Regions from separate parts of the Paenibacillus sp. sgz302164 genome, predicted to be linked through region 1. Evidence: a T-box and tRNA genes for the amino acid it is inferred to sense, from the RefSeq annotation. Region 1 holds a T-box; the other holds one or more tRNA genes.
What was found. The T-box of region 1 lies ahead of ileS (isoleucine--tRNA ligase). A T-box ahead of a tRNA ligase gene usually reads a tRNA of that ligase, here a tRNA-Ile.
Positions count from the first base shown of each region.

Region 2: it encodes a tRNA-Ile, which carries the amino acid that the T-box ahead of ileS (isoleucine--tRNA ligase) is inferred to sense. The anticodon was not compared.

Region 1 covers NZ_JBVYOL010000019.1:30,920-37,852, forward strand. Annotated here, with positions in the region: gene AC0LWT_RS27155 (TraR/DksA C4-type zinc finger protein) at 143-838, shown strand; gene ileS (isoleucine--tRNA ligase) at 892-3,660, opposite strand; T-box leader at 3,718-3,966, opposite strand; gene AC0LWT_RS27165 (DivIVA domain-containing protein) at 4,025-4,501, opposite strand; gene AC0LWT_RS27170 (YlmH family RNA-binding protein) at 4,658-5,440, opposite strand; gene AC0LWT_RS27175 (YggT family protein) at 5,443-5,718, opposite strand; gene AC0LWT_RS27180 (cell division protein SepF) at 5,751-6,173, opposite strand; gene AC0LWT_RS27185 (YggS family pyridoxal phosphate-dependent enzyme) at 6,191-6,895, opposite strand; gene pgeF (peptidoglycan editing factor PgeF) at 6,922-6,933, opposite strand, start outside.
Region 2 covers NZ_JBVYOL010000015.1:208,045-214,977, reverse strand. Annotated here, with positions in the region: gene AC0LWT_RS24395 (hypothetical protein) at 35-571, shown strand; gene AC0LWT_RS24390 (hypothetical protein) at 672-1,193, shown strand; gene AC0LWT_RS24385 (hypothetical protein) at 2,410-2,640, shown strand; tRNA gene AC0LWT_RS24380 (tRNA-Glu) at 2,973-3,050, shown strand; tRNA gene AC0LWT_RS24375 (tRNA-Gly) at 3,055-3,128, shown strand; tRNA gene AC0LWT_RS24370 (tRNA-Phe) at 3,131-3,206, shown strand; tRNA gene AC0LWT_RS24365 (tRNA-His) at 3,209-3,280, shown strand; tRNA gene AC0LWT_RS24360 (tRNA-Gln) at 3,287-3,361, shown strand; tRNA gene AC0LWT_RS24355 (tRNA-Leu) at 3,363-3,450, shown strand; tRNA gene AC0LWT_RS24350 (tRNA-Lys) at 3,589-3,664, shown strand; tRNA gene AC0LWT_RS24345 (tRNA-Tyr) at 3,669-3,754, shown strand; tRNA gene AC0LWT_RS24340 (tRNA-Pro) at 3,758-3,834, shown strand; tRNA gene AC0LWT_RS24335 (tRNA-Glu) at 3,838-3,914, shown strand; tRNA gene AC0LWT_RS24330 (tRNA-Asp) at 3,918-3,992, shown strand; tRNA gene AC0LWT_RS24325 (tRNA-Ile) at 3,999-4,076, shown strand; tRNA gene AC0LWT_RS24320 (tRNA-Asn) at 4,082-4,157, shown strand; tRNA gene AC0LWT_RS24315 (tRNA-Glu) at 4,159-4,231, shown strand; tRNA gene AC0LWT_RS24310 (tRNA-Gln) at 4,323-4,398, shown strand; tRNA gene AC0LWT_RS24305 (tRNA-Leu) at 4,645-4,729, shown strand; tRNA gene AC0LWT_RS24300 (tRNA-Pro) at 4,734-4,811, shown strand; tRNA gene AC0LWT_RS24295 (tRNA-Leu) at 4,815-4,897, shown strand; tRNA gene AC0LWT_RS24290 (tRNA-Ile) at 4,907-4,978, shown strand; gene AC0LWT_RS24285 (ribonuclease H-like YkuK family protein) at 5,030-5,608, shown strand; gene AC0LWT_RS24280 (hypothetical protein) at 5,962-6,663, opposite strand; gene AC0LWT_RS24275 (hypothetical protein) at 6,891-6,933, shown strand, end outside.

The sequences.
Region 1 (6,933 bases):
TAGGTCCCTGATATACAAGGAATTACCTCACTAAAAAAAGCTTCCGTTCGGAACTATAACGTTATGGAACACCTGTAGGAAAGGAGCTGTACTTATGAACCATTTAACCGAGCAGCAAATTCGCGAATTGCATCTGTAGCTGTTGGAGGAAAAACTTGATCTCGAACGGCATTTCGACCGGAACGGCAATTTCGGTTTGTCCAGCTCTTTTATCGAAAATACCGGCGAACTGTCCATGTACGACAACCATCCCGGCGACATCGCTTCGGAAATTTACGAGCGCGGGAAAGACATTTCACTGAACGAACATGCCGGATTTCAGCTGATGCAAGTTGACGAAGCGCTGGAGCATATGGACAAAGGCGATTATGGCCTATGCGTTTTTTGCCAAGCTCCTATTCCATTCGAACGGCTTCAAGCCATTCCGACTACCGTATACTGCATCCGGCATGTGCCGGATCCTCACGAGTCCGAACGCAGACCTGTCGAGGAAAAGCTGCTTTCCCCACCGTTCGGCAGAACGAGTCTGGACGAACTTGACGGGCAAAACCAGTTCGACGGCGAGGACGCGTGGCAAATCGTGGAAAGTTGGGGAACTTCCAACACTCCCGCTTTTGCCGAAGACCCGAATGTCGACGACTATAAAGACATGTACATCGAAGCCGACGAACACGAAGGTTTTGTCGAATCGTTTGAAAGCTTCGTAGCGACCGACTTATACGGCGAACATGTGACGATCGTCAGAAGCAAAGCGTACCGGGACTACATGAGCAGCGGCGAAGGCGATCCTCTGCTCGAACTCGGACCTGATGCAGAGAACGTGGATGACCAAAATTGAACAGGACAAACGAGCTTCGCCGCCGGCGTCAGCTCGTTTGCTTCTTTGTCCCGCTACTCGTGATAATGAGCGGCAACAACCTCACTGCATCGGACGCAAAGAGTCGGATGCTCTTTATTTTGCCCAACTTCAGGAGTAACTATCCAGCAGCGCTCGCACTTCTCGCCTTCCGCCACAGTTACCTGAATCGTGACATCCTTCGCCGCATACCCGTCCTGCGGCTTCGGAGCCGACGGCTCGTGGACAGTCACGGCGGAAACGATAAACAATTGATCGAGCTGCTCCAGCCTGCTCAGCAGGCTGTGAACGGCCTCATTCGGATACAGATGAACGGCCGCCCCCAATGAATTGCCGATCACTTTCTCTTTGCGCGCTTCTTCCAAAGCTTTCAGCACTTCGTCGCGCACATCGAGGAAGCTGTTCCACTTCTCTTCCAGCTCCGCATCATACAAATCCGCCTGCACTTCAGGCAGCTCGGCGATCTGCACGCTGCTCAATCCCGCTTCAGGAATGTACTTCCAGACCTCATCCGCGGTATGCGGCAAAATCGGCGAAATTAATGTTGTAATTGCCGTAAGCGCGTCATACAGCACCGTTTGGGAAGCTTTACGCGCGGCATCGTTCGGCGCGCCTGCGTACATGCGATCCTTGATGACGTCCAGATAGAACGAGCTCATCTCGACGGCGCAGAAATGATGAATCACCTGATAGACAACGTGGAATTCGTAAGCCTCATAGGCTTTTACCACTTTGTCTATCATACGGTTTAAACGAATCAGGGCAAACCGGTCCAGCTCGGACATTTGCTCCGGAGCCACACGGTCGGCAGCCGGGTTAAAATGGCTCAAGTTGCCGAGCAAGAAGCGCAGAGTGTTGCGGATTTTGCGGTATACTTCCGTCGTCTGGTTCAAAATGTTATCCGAAATCCGGTGATCGGATTGGTAATCGACGGAAGACACCCACAGCCGGAGAATATCCGCTCCGAGCTTGTTGCAAACCTGGCTCGGATCAATCGTGTTGCCGATCGATTTGGACATTTTGCGGCCTTCGCCGTCAAGCGTAAAGCCGTGGCTTAAAATGCCTTTGTACGGAGCCTGTCCGCGCACGGCAACGCCGGTGATCAGCGACGAGTTGAACCAGCCGCGGTATTGGTCGGAGCCTTCCAAATACAGGTCGGCCGGCCATTGCAGCTCCGGACGGGTCTCCAGAACGCCGGCATGGCTGGACCCGGAATCAAACCATACGTCCATAATGTCCGTTTCCTTGCGGAAGCGGTCATGGCCGCATTTGGCGCATACCGTTCCTTCCGGCAGCAGCTCATGCTCGTCCTTGATGAACCACGAATTCGAGCCTTCCTTGGCGAACAGCCCGGCCACATGCTCAATGGTCTGCTCGTTGACCAGCGGCTCGTTGCAGCTGCGGCAGTAAAAAATCGGAATCGGCACGCCCCATGTGCGCTGCCGCGAAATACACCAATCGCCGCGCTCGGCGATCATGTTGTGCAGCCTGACTTCACCCCAGTTGGGCGTCCATTTGACCTTTTTGATCTCATCCAGCATCTCCTGCCGGAATTTATCGATCGAAGCGAACCACTGCTCCGTCGCACGGTAGATGACCGGTTTCTTCGTCCGCCAGTCGTGCGCGTATTGGTGCTTGATTTCGCCCGCTTTCAGCAGCAGACCCGACTCCTGCAGCATCTCGACGATGACCTTGCTGCCTTTTTCATAAAAAAGCCCTTCAAAACCGGGTGCTTCCGCCGTAAAATGGCCCTGATCGTCCACCGGGCAAAGCACGCCGATCTGGTAGCGCTGGCCGATGACGAAGTCGTCCTCGCCATGTCCCGGAGCGGTATGCACGCAGCCGGTACCGGCTTCAAGCGTGACGTGCTCGCCGACCATGACGAGAGATTCCCTGTCATAAAAAGGATGCTTGCACGTTACATACTCCAGTTCGCTGCCCTTGACGGTAGACAGCACTTCGTAGTCCGTCCAGCCAATCTCCTTGGCGGCCGTTTCCAGCAGCCCTTGCGCCAGCACATACTTTTTGCCGGCCGCCTGCACGACCGTGTAATCAAATTCAGGGTGCAAGCTGATGCCCAGATTGGCCGGAAGCGTCCATGGCGTCGTCGTCCAGATGACGATGGAAGCGTCCTGCGGCAGTTTGCCTTTGCCGTCTTGAACCGGGAACGCGACATAAATCGAAGTCGATACTTTCTCTTTGTACTCGATCTCGGCCTCGGCGAGCGCGCTTTCCGACGACGGAGACCAATAAACAGGCTTCAGGCCTTTGTAAATGTAGCCTTTTTGCACCATTTGGCCGAATACGCGAATTTGCTGCGCTTCGTACTCCGGCTGCAGCGTAATATAAGGATTTTGCCAATCGCCCCGGATGCCCAGGCGCTGGAATTGGCTCTTTTGCTTGTCGACCCATTGCAGCGCATACTCTTTGCAGTACTCGCGGAACTCGTGTACGGACATTTTTTTGCGGTCGACTTTGCCGTTGTTGGCGATCGCCTGTTCGATCGGCAGCCCGTGCGTGTCCCAGCCCGGAACGTAAGGCGCGTCGTAGCCCTGCAGCGTTTTGAATCGTACGATAATATCTTTCAGCACCTTGTTCAGCGCATGTCCGATATGAATGTCACCGTTCGCATACGGAGGCCCGTCATGAAGCACGAATTTCGGCTTGCCTTTGCGGCTCTCCCGAACTTTCGCGTAAATGTCCTCGGCTGCCCACTGCTCTTGAATTTTCGGCTCCGCCTGAGGCAGATTGCCTCTCATCGGAAATTCGGTTTGCAATAAATTCAATGTTTTTCCGTAATCCATTCGTTCCACTTCCTTTAGAAATTTCAACTGCCGCACAACAAAAAAAGCTCCCATCCCCAAAGGGACGAGAAGCTCTGCTCGCGGTACCACCCTCGTTAAAAAGCATACGCAGCGTTCGCGATATGCCTCGCGCTTCGGCTGCTCTTTCACTCGATCATGGATAACGGCATGACCCGATTCTCTCTACTCGGCTTCGAGAGATGCTCCTGGGGGATATTCGGCACGCTGCAGAGGTTAGGCTCACACCAAATCCCTAACTCGCTGGCACTGCGGTTACGTCCTACTCGGTCCAGTCATCGCTTTGCTGCGATACATTTAACAGGAGTATAACGAATTCGCCAAGCTTAGTCAATACGACCTGCCCTTACGGTTCGCTATGATCCATCTGCATGCTGTTCCAGCCCTCGTTATTGAGAAGCTCCAGCTGCGCTTCCAGCAAAGTCCGAAAACGCGTGCGGTAAATGGAAGCCTGCTTTTTCAGCTCTTCGATTTCCAATGCAACCTTACGCGAGCGCGTCAATGCTTCGTTAATAATGCGGTCGGCGTTCTTCTCCGCCTCTTTAAGAATCAGCTGCGCTTCTTTCTTCGAATTGTTCTTCAGTTCGTCGGCTGCTTCCTGGGCTACGATAATCGTTTTGCTTAACGTTTCTTCGATATGGGCAAAATGGTCAAGACGTTCCTGCAGCGCAACCGTCTGATTGTGCAGATCTTTATTTTCACGGATAAGCGCTTCATAATCCTTGATCACCTGATCCAGGAACTCGTTGACCTGATCCTCATCATAACCGCGGAATGAACGGGAAAATTCCTTGTTATGTATGTCCAATGGCGTTAGTGGCATTGGTGCACCTCCTTTGTAAACATAGCAGAATAATAATCAACAAAAAGCTTCGTATGTATATCCCGATTCCACCCAACGGCGGATATCAGTATCCTGCATGTTCAGTTCGACATAAAATAAGAAATTCCTGCAAATCCGCATATATCGTGTCCAATTTCAGGCATACTTGCCGATCTTCACGCGCATTCTGCCTTTTTTTGTAATCCCTTCCACTTCAAGCACCTTAAACCGTCCGAAGCCTTGAAGGGACACCATATCGCCCTCCTTCAGCTGTTTGCTCGGATCTTCCTCGACCTTCCAGTTGACGCGGCAGCGGCCGGCCTGGATCGGAATCAGCACCTTGGCGCGGCTCAAGCGGAATACGTCGCTGACGATTCCATCCATGCGCATCGAAGCGACGGACAGATTCAGTTCGTCCAGCTGCACTGAGGCGATCTGCAGTTTATCCAGCGGAAGCAGCTCCGTCTGGACATGCACGCGGTGCACCTGGGATAAGTGCAGATGCAAGTAATCGGCGGCCTCCTCTGCGACCAGGCAGTGGCAGCCTCCCTCTATAACATGAATATCGCCAATCTTGTCCCGCTTCATGCCGAGTCCAAGAATGGCGCCCATGTAATCTCCATGTTCCAATGTCAAAAACTTGCCGTCGCCGGACGAAACGGCCAAAACCGCGATTCCCATATCTTCATCGTCCACGGGCCGGTAATCGGGGGCAATGATCGCCCGCTTCCGTTCGGCCCCGGTGTAACCGCCATCCAGACGGCAGTGCACATCGGGATGCCGGTTCGCCAGCGTGGTCAAAATAAAAGCCTGCCTGGGGTCCAGAAAATCCGTCCGTTTTACGGCATGCTGCTCGGCGGACCGCTGCACCCAATCCCACGCTTTGTCGACAAAGTGGTGTTCGTCCGGGTGAAAGTGCGAATAAAGTTCTTTTTGCAAGGTTAAAACGCTCCAACTATAAAAGTAATAATGGTTCGAATGCCCAGAACGACAAAGTGCAGCGCGAGCAAGGCGACGATCGGCGAAAGATCGATGAATCCGATCGAAGGAATGATTTTACGGAACGGCCGCAAATACGGCTCGACGAGCTTGCCCAGCAGCTCTCCGATAAAGCTTTCCCTTGCGTTCGGAAACCAGGAAAGAAGGATGTAGCCGATAATCATGAAGTAATAAATTTGCTCTAAGTAACTTAAAATCACATCAATTTGGTAAAGCACTTGCGCAGTCACCTCAATGTCAGGATATGCGTCTACTCCTCACTCATCATCTCGGAGATATGTCCATGAATATCGACCGAATCGGGCGTGCACAAGAAGATATTCGGCCCCAGTTTGGAAATAGACCCATTTAAAGCATATACCGTTCCGCTCAGGAAATCCACTATACGGACGGCTTGATCCGATCGAACCCGCTGCAGATTGACGATGACCGCTCTTCGGGAACGAAGATGGTCGGCGATATCCTGCGTTTCATCGTACGTGCGCGGTTCGCTGAGCACAACGCGGGCATTTTTTTGCGAATGAATGCTGACGACGTTGGCCTTATTTTTACTACGAATCTCGTATGGATTGGTTTCAGGTTCTTCCGGCTGCTCCACAATCCGTTCGCGTTCGACGACTTCTTCCTCCTCCTGCAGCCCGAGAAAATTCATAAAGCGGTTCATTACACCCATAAGGAATACCTCCTTCTCTATATTGGTTGTACGGTTTCACCCGATTCTTTGACCAAAACTGTCCCCAGGCGCACCATGGTCGCCCCTTCCTCTATCGCCACCTCGAAATCTCCGGACATCCCCATGGACAAGTGCTCGACTGCATAAGGCAGTATGCCTTGTCCGTTCAAACGATCCCGCAGCTCTCTCAATCCGCGAAAAACAGGTCTTGTCGCCTCGGCTTCCAGCTCGTAAGGCGCCATTGTCATCAGGCCTGCTATATGTATATGTTTCAGGTTGTTCACTTCGGCGGCAAAGTCGAAAAGCTCCTCAGGTCTCAAACCGTACTTGGTTTCCTCACCGGATACGTTGACCTGAATGAGGCATTGAACCTGCAACCCTGACGCCGCCGCCTGCTTGTCCAGCTCCTTGGCAAGAGAAAGGCGGTCAAGCGAATGAATGTAAGCAAACTTCCCGATGATATCTTTTACCTTGTTCGTCTGCAAATGTCCGATAAAATGCCAGGTGCCGCGATCGTGCAGCGCCTCCCACTTCGGCTTCACATCCTGCCAGCGGTTCTCCCCGATGTGCAGGACGCCTTCGTCCAGCACCGCTCTGGCCGTCTCGAGCGAGACGTATTTCGTAACAGCTATAAGCATAACCTCTTGCCGCCGGCGGCCGGAACGCTCGCAGGCAGCGGCAATTCGGGCCTCCACCGCGTCAATCTGTCCGCGTAAACTCATCTATTCTGCCACCTCGTTTCCATGCATCACGCGAAATC
Region 2 (6,933 bases), on a different contig from region 1:
GCGCAGACAACGATTTCTTGATAAATTGCTCGATATGATAGTAAAATCTAGCGAACCGAATCCTTGGGTCACGCTATACATTCGGGCGACAGATCTCGATTTTGCCCGGGCCGAATCGTTCCTTGATGATATGGAAGAGCTAACTGGGGGACTTCAGGTCACGTTATCGCAAATGATCGCCATATTGTACTATGATTTTATCACCCAGTTGCGGAAGACAAGTCAGCTGCACGAGATATTCAAATCGCTCGTCGAGCTGCGAAGAACATTTTCGCTGAAGCCGAGCGTGCTTGAGCTTTCCGAGAAAAACCCGAATCACTGGGCGCTGGAGGAGCGAAGAGTCGTGCTGAAAGGCGCAAAGATTCTGCAGCTGGAAGTTCCTATGTATGAGAAGTACGTTCGTCGCGGCGAATTCTTCTTGATGGAACTGCGCCAATTCGACGCTTCGTTTAGGATGACCGTTGAAGAACTGATATCCCTGCAGTTTCGTAACATGCTCGAGCATATCCGCCGCGGGAAGCATAATGATTTCATTCAGGATATCGTAGATAACTTATCCAGATATTCGTAGGCCGGCGCCGATCCGCCGCCAGTCCATTCCACCATGGTTAATATTTCCTCCATTTTTGCCGATAACATTAGTGAAAATATTAAATTTGGAGTGAATGATTATGGGGAAATTGTATGGTGTTATTGGAGTTTTGAGCATTAGCTTGCTGCTTGGAGCATGTACAGGGAATGGGGGCACGGATACCGCCGCAAAGAAACCAGCTGCTGACGCTACTGCTCCTGCTAGCAATTCAAAACCGACTGCATCCAACGTAACGGTCAATATGGGTGACCCGAAAGGCTTTAACGCCTATGAGAAGGGACAGACAGTTTCTTTTAACAATAACAGCACGGACCCGGATAAAAACCAAATCGTGTACTTCTGGGAATTTTATCGCGCCAGCGAATCCGACTCGTGGAAGCTTTTTAAAGAAGAAAAGGGCAATCCTGCTTCTTTCACCTTTACGGCCCCGGAGAAGGGCAAGTTTCAGGTCGGAATTGCCGTTATTGACTCTTATGGGGCTATCGGAGGGACCGATCCGGAATTCAAGAAGTTCATTGCTGATAACCAGTATTTCGGGTTGTATAAGGCACTTCCAGACATGAAAGCAACGATCGAGAAATCCGGCGCTATTAATAAATAATCTTAGTCGTCCTTTCCAAATTAACAAAACAAGGCCCGGAGCTCTCGGGCTTTTTTTCATATTGGGCTTAATTGATGATCGTTACGCCTAATGGCACCCAGAGACGCGGAATGTAGCCAAACGTGAACAGGAGCGGTACGGTGAAGCCCGACGAGAGCTCTCAACCATCGCAGAGTTTAGGACTCAGCCTGTGTGCTGTATAAGATTCGAAGGCGAAGAATAACCTTCCGAACAACCGCGGGCAAGCTGTCCGGCATTATGCTGCGAAAGGAACCGGCGTCCTGAGAGGCCGCGGCGGCGTTACCACCAATCTAATAGCTGGCGTGGCTAGGATGTCGGTATAGGTGTTGCAGAAGGAACCAGCGTGCTGCGACGGAGCCAGAGATCGACGTGGAGACTGGCGATAGGCTTGCAGCAGTGGGGCCGGGGGTGTTTGTTCCTACGACGGCGGACCAGCTATCAGCTTACGTGATGCGGGGGCACCTGCATCAATAGACAAGCGGCGCTAAACGATCGTTCCGCCGGAGGTAGTTGGGAAAACATCATACGTTCAGCAGGCAGCGGCGACGCGAAGGCGTCGTTCATCGATCATTACGTTGTGGCGGCCAGGGCCAAAGTGCGGTGATGATCGGTGATAGTTACGTCTCCGGGCGTTGCGGGACAACGGCATACGAACTTCAGGCGAACACAAGCGCGGCGATGGATGATTGGTCCAGAAGTAAGATTGTACTTTTGGAAAAATTAATCATTGCTACTTGACACTGAAGTTGGTATTGATTTATTATGAGGAAAATTTAGGTATGTAGGAAGGAGCGTGAGCGAGGATGAAAAAGGCATTTGGATATGAGCGCATTCAACAGTGGAGCCCATCGGAAGGCGACCATTTATTTATAAATGCCAAAAGCCTTATACCTCGCCACGCGGCCTTTTTTCGATATCCCTAACTCCCTGACGACAGGGAGGAATTGCAGGCAAAATTGCGTCATTTTTGACGCATTTGTCCGGATATGAAAAGACCGCTGGAGTCCAGCGGTCTTTTTGTTTTTATAAGGCGATGAGGGAATAAAGAAAAAAAATATAAAAAAAAAAGGGTTGACAGCAAAAATAACCCATGATAAGATCATAATCAGTAAAGCGGTAAAACATTAAAGCGATAAAGCACGAAAGCAAAAAAGTGTAACATTGTAAAAACTACGAAGAAAGGAAGGGATAGGCCATGAGAAAGCCATTATTTATGAATCCATGCGAGCAGTCTAATCAGCAACAGCCATTTGGCTATCATGAGATATCGATCATTCATGAGCATGCCGATATTTGGCGCGAGAGCGGCAGTAAAGGGGCATTTAGCAACCTTCTTAAAGCCTATATCCAGCCAATCAAAAGTAGTTTTTACGTGCCACGTTTGGGCCGTGCAATCCTAAAAAGAGGAGGAACGGCTCTAACGTGATCATGAATCGCGGACCGTTCTGAATCTGAATCCGTTGATCCATAGATTTGTACGTAAAAGGCTACTTGCACCCTTGGCGAGTGGTCCATTTGTGTTTGTCGTAATTCCGGACTACCGGGTTAGGCGAAACGATACAAGTGGAACCGCAATGGGCGAGTAGCCTTTTCTACACCGCAATAACGAACATATGTTTCATTGAGAGCGGGGTTATTGCACTCGTATTGAAAACGAGCGCCTCCAAGGGTTCAAAAGACCAAAGGTGAAGCCGGCTAACTCGCAATCAGCAAAATCGTCGATCACAGGTCAAATCCTGCTCGACCCTCCAAATACTTGGCGCATTAGGCAAGCGGTCTAAGCCACAGGACTTTCAATCCTGCATTCGCTCGGTTCGAATCCGGCAGGCGTCACCAAAATGCGGAATTAGTTTAACGGAAGAACGGGTGCCTCCCAAGCATTCGGTATGGGTTCGATTCCCGTATTCCGCTCCAATGGTTGGATAGCTCAGTTGGTAGAGCGATGGTTTGAAGAGCCATGCGTCGTCGGTTCGATTCCGGCTCCAACCGCCATGGAGGTCATGGCGAAATGGCCAACGCGACGGGTTGTGACCCCGTTATCACCGGTTCGATTCCGGTTGATCTCCCTATATTGCCTCTTAGCCAAGTTGGTAAGGCAGCGGCCTTTGAAGCCGCGATCCCAGGTTCAAGCCCTGGAGGGGCAGCCATGCGGCTGTGATGGAATGGCAGACATACGAGCCTCAGATGCTCGTGCAGCGAAAGCTCACCTGTGGGTTCAAGTCCCATTGCCGCACCAAAAAGTACATAAATGAACGGTTCGCAGAGTGTGAGTCGACCATGAGTTGGGTTCAGAGTTGTGGTTGAACGAAACACAAGCTGTAAAAAATCTGCCGGAGATTAACCCGCTCCAAGCAAGGATTTACCGTGTCCACAAGCTGGCGTAGCTCAATTGGCAGAGCAACTGACTTTTAATCAGTAGGTCAAAGGTTCAAATCCTTTCGCCGGCACCAATAGGGGAGAGTAGCGAAGAGGCTAAACGCAGCTGACTGTAAATCAACTCCCTTCGGGGTTCGGCGGTTCGAATCCGTCCTTTCCCACCATATCGGGATGTAGTTCAGCTTGGTAGAACGCTAGTTTCGGGTACTAGAGGTCATCGGTTCAAGTCCGGTCATCCCGACCATATGACGTAGTGGTGAAGCGGCATAACACACCTGTCTTTCGAACAGGGATACACGGGTTCGAATCCCGTCTACGTCTCCAATTCGGTTCCATAGTTCAGTTGGTTAGAACGCTGCGTTGTCAGCGCAGAGGTCAGGGGTTCAAGTCCCATTGGGCCGTCAATATGCTGTCGTAGCTCAGAACGGTTAGAGCATCCGGCTGATAACCGGAAGGTCGGTGGTTCAAGTCCACTCGACAGCACCATATTTAGGGTTATAGCCGATTTGGTAAGGCAGCGCACTGTTAATGCGTGCAATGCAGGTTCGAATCCTGCTATCCCTGCCATGGGATCGTAGCTCAGTTGGGAGCGCAGCTGCTTTTCAGGCAGCAGGTCGGAGGTTCGAGTCCTTTCGATTCCATCATTTATGTAGGGGTCCATGTTCCTCGGCGGCGAGTCTGCCTCCAAAGTAGACTGTGGTGGGTTCGATGCCCACGCCCCCTGCCAATCTTCGGGGTATAGAATAGCGGACTAATTCACGGGACTTTGACTCCCGCATCTCCGGTTCGAATCCGGATGCCCCTGCCACCGGGACGCTCAAGAAGTACATTCGACGATTTTGTTCGAATGGTTCGGTTCACTGCCGAACGTTCCGACAATTTGTTTTTCTGTCCATTGAAGCATGAACGACGGTTCAGATCGACAGGTTCTATTTGAGAGCTGACATCGTTAAAATGGACGGTCGCGTGGGCTTGTAGTTTAACTGGTAAAACACCCGACTCTTAATAGGTGAGAGTGCAGGTTCGAGTCCTGCCAGACCCGCATTTCTTCTGAGCGCCTCTGACGGAACGGCAGACGTAGCGAGCTTAAAATTCGTGGTCGAAAGACACTGAGGGTTCAAATCCCTCGAGGCGCACCAATATCGGGAAGTAGCTCAGCTTGGTCAGAGCACCTGCCCTGGGAGCAGGGGGCCGCATGTTCGAATCATGTCTTCCCGACCATATGGGATTGTGACGGAATGGTAGACGTAGTAGCTTAAGGAGCTGCGGATTGAAAGATCGTGGGAGTTCAAGTCTCCCCAATCCCATCATCATGAGGGCCTTTAGCTTAATGGCGAAGCAGTCGGCTCATAACCGGCCAAACGATGGTTCGATTCCATCAGGGCCCGCTAATCCAAGTACGAAAGGAAGAAGCCAACCTTGCATTACAGGTGAATCCCATGAAGACAAAAATACGACAATTCCCATTGATTCATGAAACGACGTTCCACAATACGACTGAAAAGGACCTTGAGTTTAGTGACGTTCTGGACCGAATTTCTCGTTTCATCGAGAGCGATCCGAGGGCTGTTTATCATCTCGTGGTTACGACGGATGCTCAGACCCATTCTGGCCACACGAAATTCGTAACATACATCGTAATATATCGTGTCGGCCGCGGCGCATGGCTGTGCAGCCGGCAAGTGATTCTCCCGAGGGAAATCCATTCTGTTCAAGAAAAATTGTCATTGGAAACAACCTTCTCAAGCGAGATTGCTGCCCATATCGGTTATGCTGAACGGAATCGCCTCGAAGACATCATTTTGCCGTATATCGACCAAGGGGCAGATATTCGTTTTATGGTCGATATCGATGGTGGTACGGGGGCGAAGAATAAGACGGCAGCCTACATTTCTGAAATGGTTGGTCGAATTGAAGCAATGGGTTTGATCGCACGGGTAAAGCCCGAATCGGTAATGGTGAGTGTTGCTGACCGCGAAACGAAAAGGCCATATCGGTTACGAGCTGCTTCTACTTAATTATAACGGCTTCCGGGTGAAAGGGGATTCCTCCAATTAGAGTCATGGACTTATACGTGTGAGCATGTACGAAGCACGGCCATGGTGACCAAATTCTCCTTCACCTTACGACCTTACATCAAGTGCTAAAATAGATCATTGCAGAGATGAAGGAAAAGAAGCCCATGTTACGGAAAAAGAAACCCCACCCAGTGTTGCTGTCCAAATGCCTTTCTTACGACCAAGATGAGCGCGACATAAATGTAAATCACAAGTATCAGATGATGATAGATTGCTGCAGGCATATCGGCAACTCCTTACATGTTGGTTTCGATATGCTTATTTACAAGTCATATGATTTTTGGTTTCGGTTGCTAGCTGATCAGGTCGTAGTTTTTTGCTACCTGCAGTGCGGTCACTAAAGCTTTGTTTTCCGCCCAAAGCTTTTGGTTCGATTTCTCCATTTCGGCATACTTTTGCGCTTCACTACCGACCAGCTCTTCCCATTCCTTGTTTTCATTCCGAAGACGAACAATTTCCTCTTGTGCTTCCTGCAGCTGCTGCACTAGCGAAGCATCTCTCTCTTCCGGAGCAAGGGCTTGAAGGCTGTTTCGCTCCTCAAGTTGCTTCTCTAAACTCGCATTTTTTTGTTGTAGACCTTCAATAAGAATGTTTTTTCCTTTGAGAAGTTCTTTGTTTTTTTGATACGTATGGTTCATATATTCATATTCGGCTTCAATTGCTCGTAAAGCGGCAGACAAATTACGAAATGAGGGTTGGCCATCGTCTTTAGATGGCGCGGAGTAAGTAGGCAGTGTAGAGAAATATTGCTTTATGGCCGGATCCTGATAGTCAATTTTTACAACGCCATTTTCGATATTACCGTATCGAATCGAGCAAGCTTTTTCGGTGCGGCCAAACAAAATCGAGGCTTGGGGAAAAATGTACTTATCCATGATATTCTTTGCTCTTCGCGAGTCCACAAACAACTTCAAGAGCAACATATCCAGATTCGACCACATTTTATTCTCATTCAAGAGCAATTCATTTTCATTCGAAACCGGATTTCCCTTCATTATATTCAGCTCCCATGGCTCATTTTATTATCATTCTTGCCGACAGGAACAAATATAAACGTTGCCCAGGGAAAAAGTTCTCAATTCATTCCTCAATTCATGACGAGGAATAAATTGATATCTATAAGTAATAATTCACTCCTTGGTTTCTGCCGGAAGCCTTGTTCATTCTGGGATAGGAAATCTACCGCGTTCATGTTACGGTCGCATGCAGAGATATCGATTATGTGGCCGTCCCTACCAACAAGCATGATACAGCAATTTTCATCC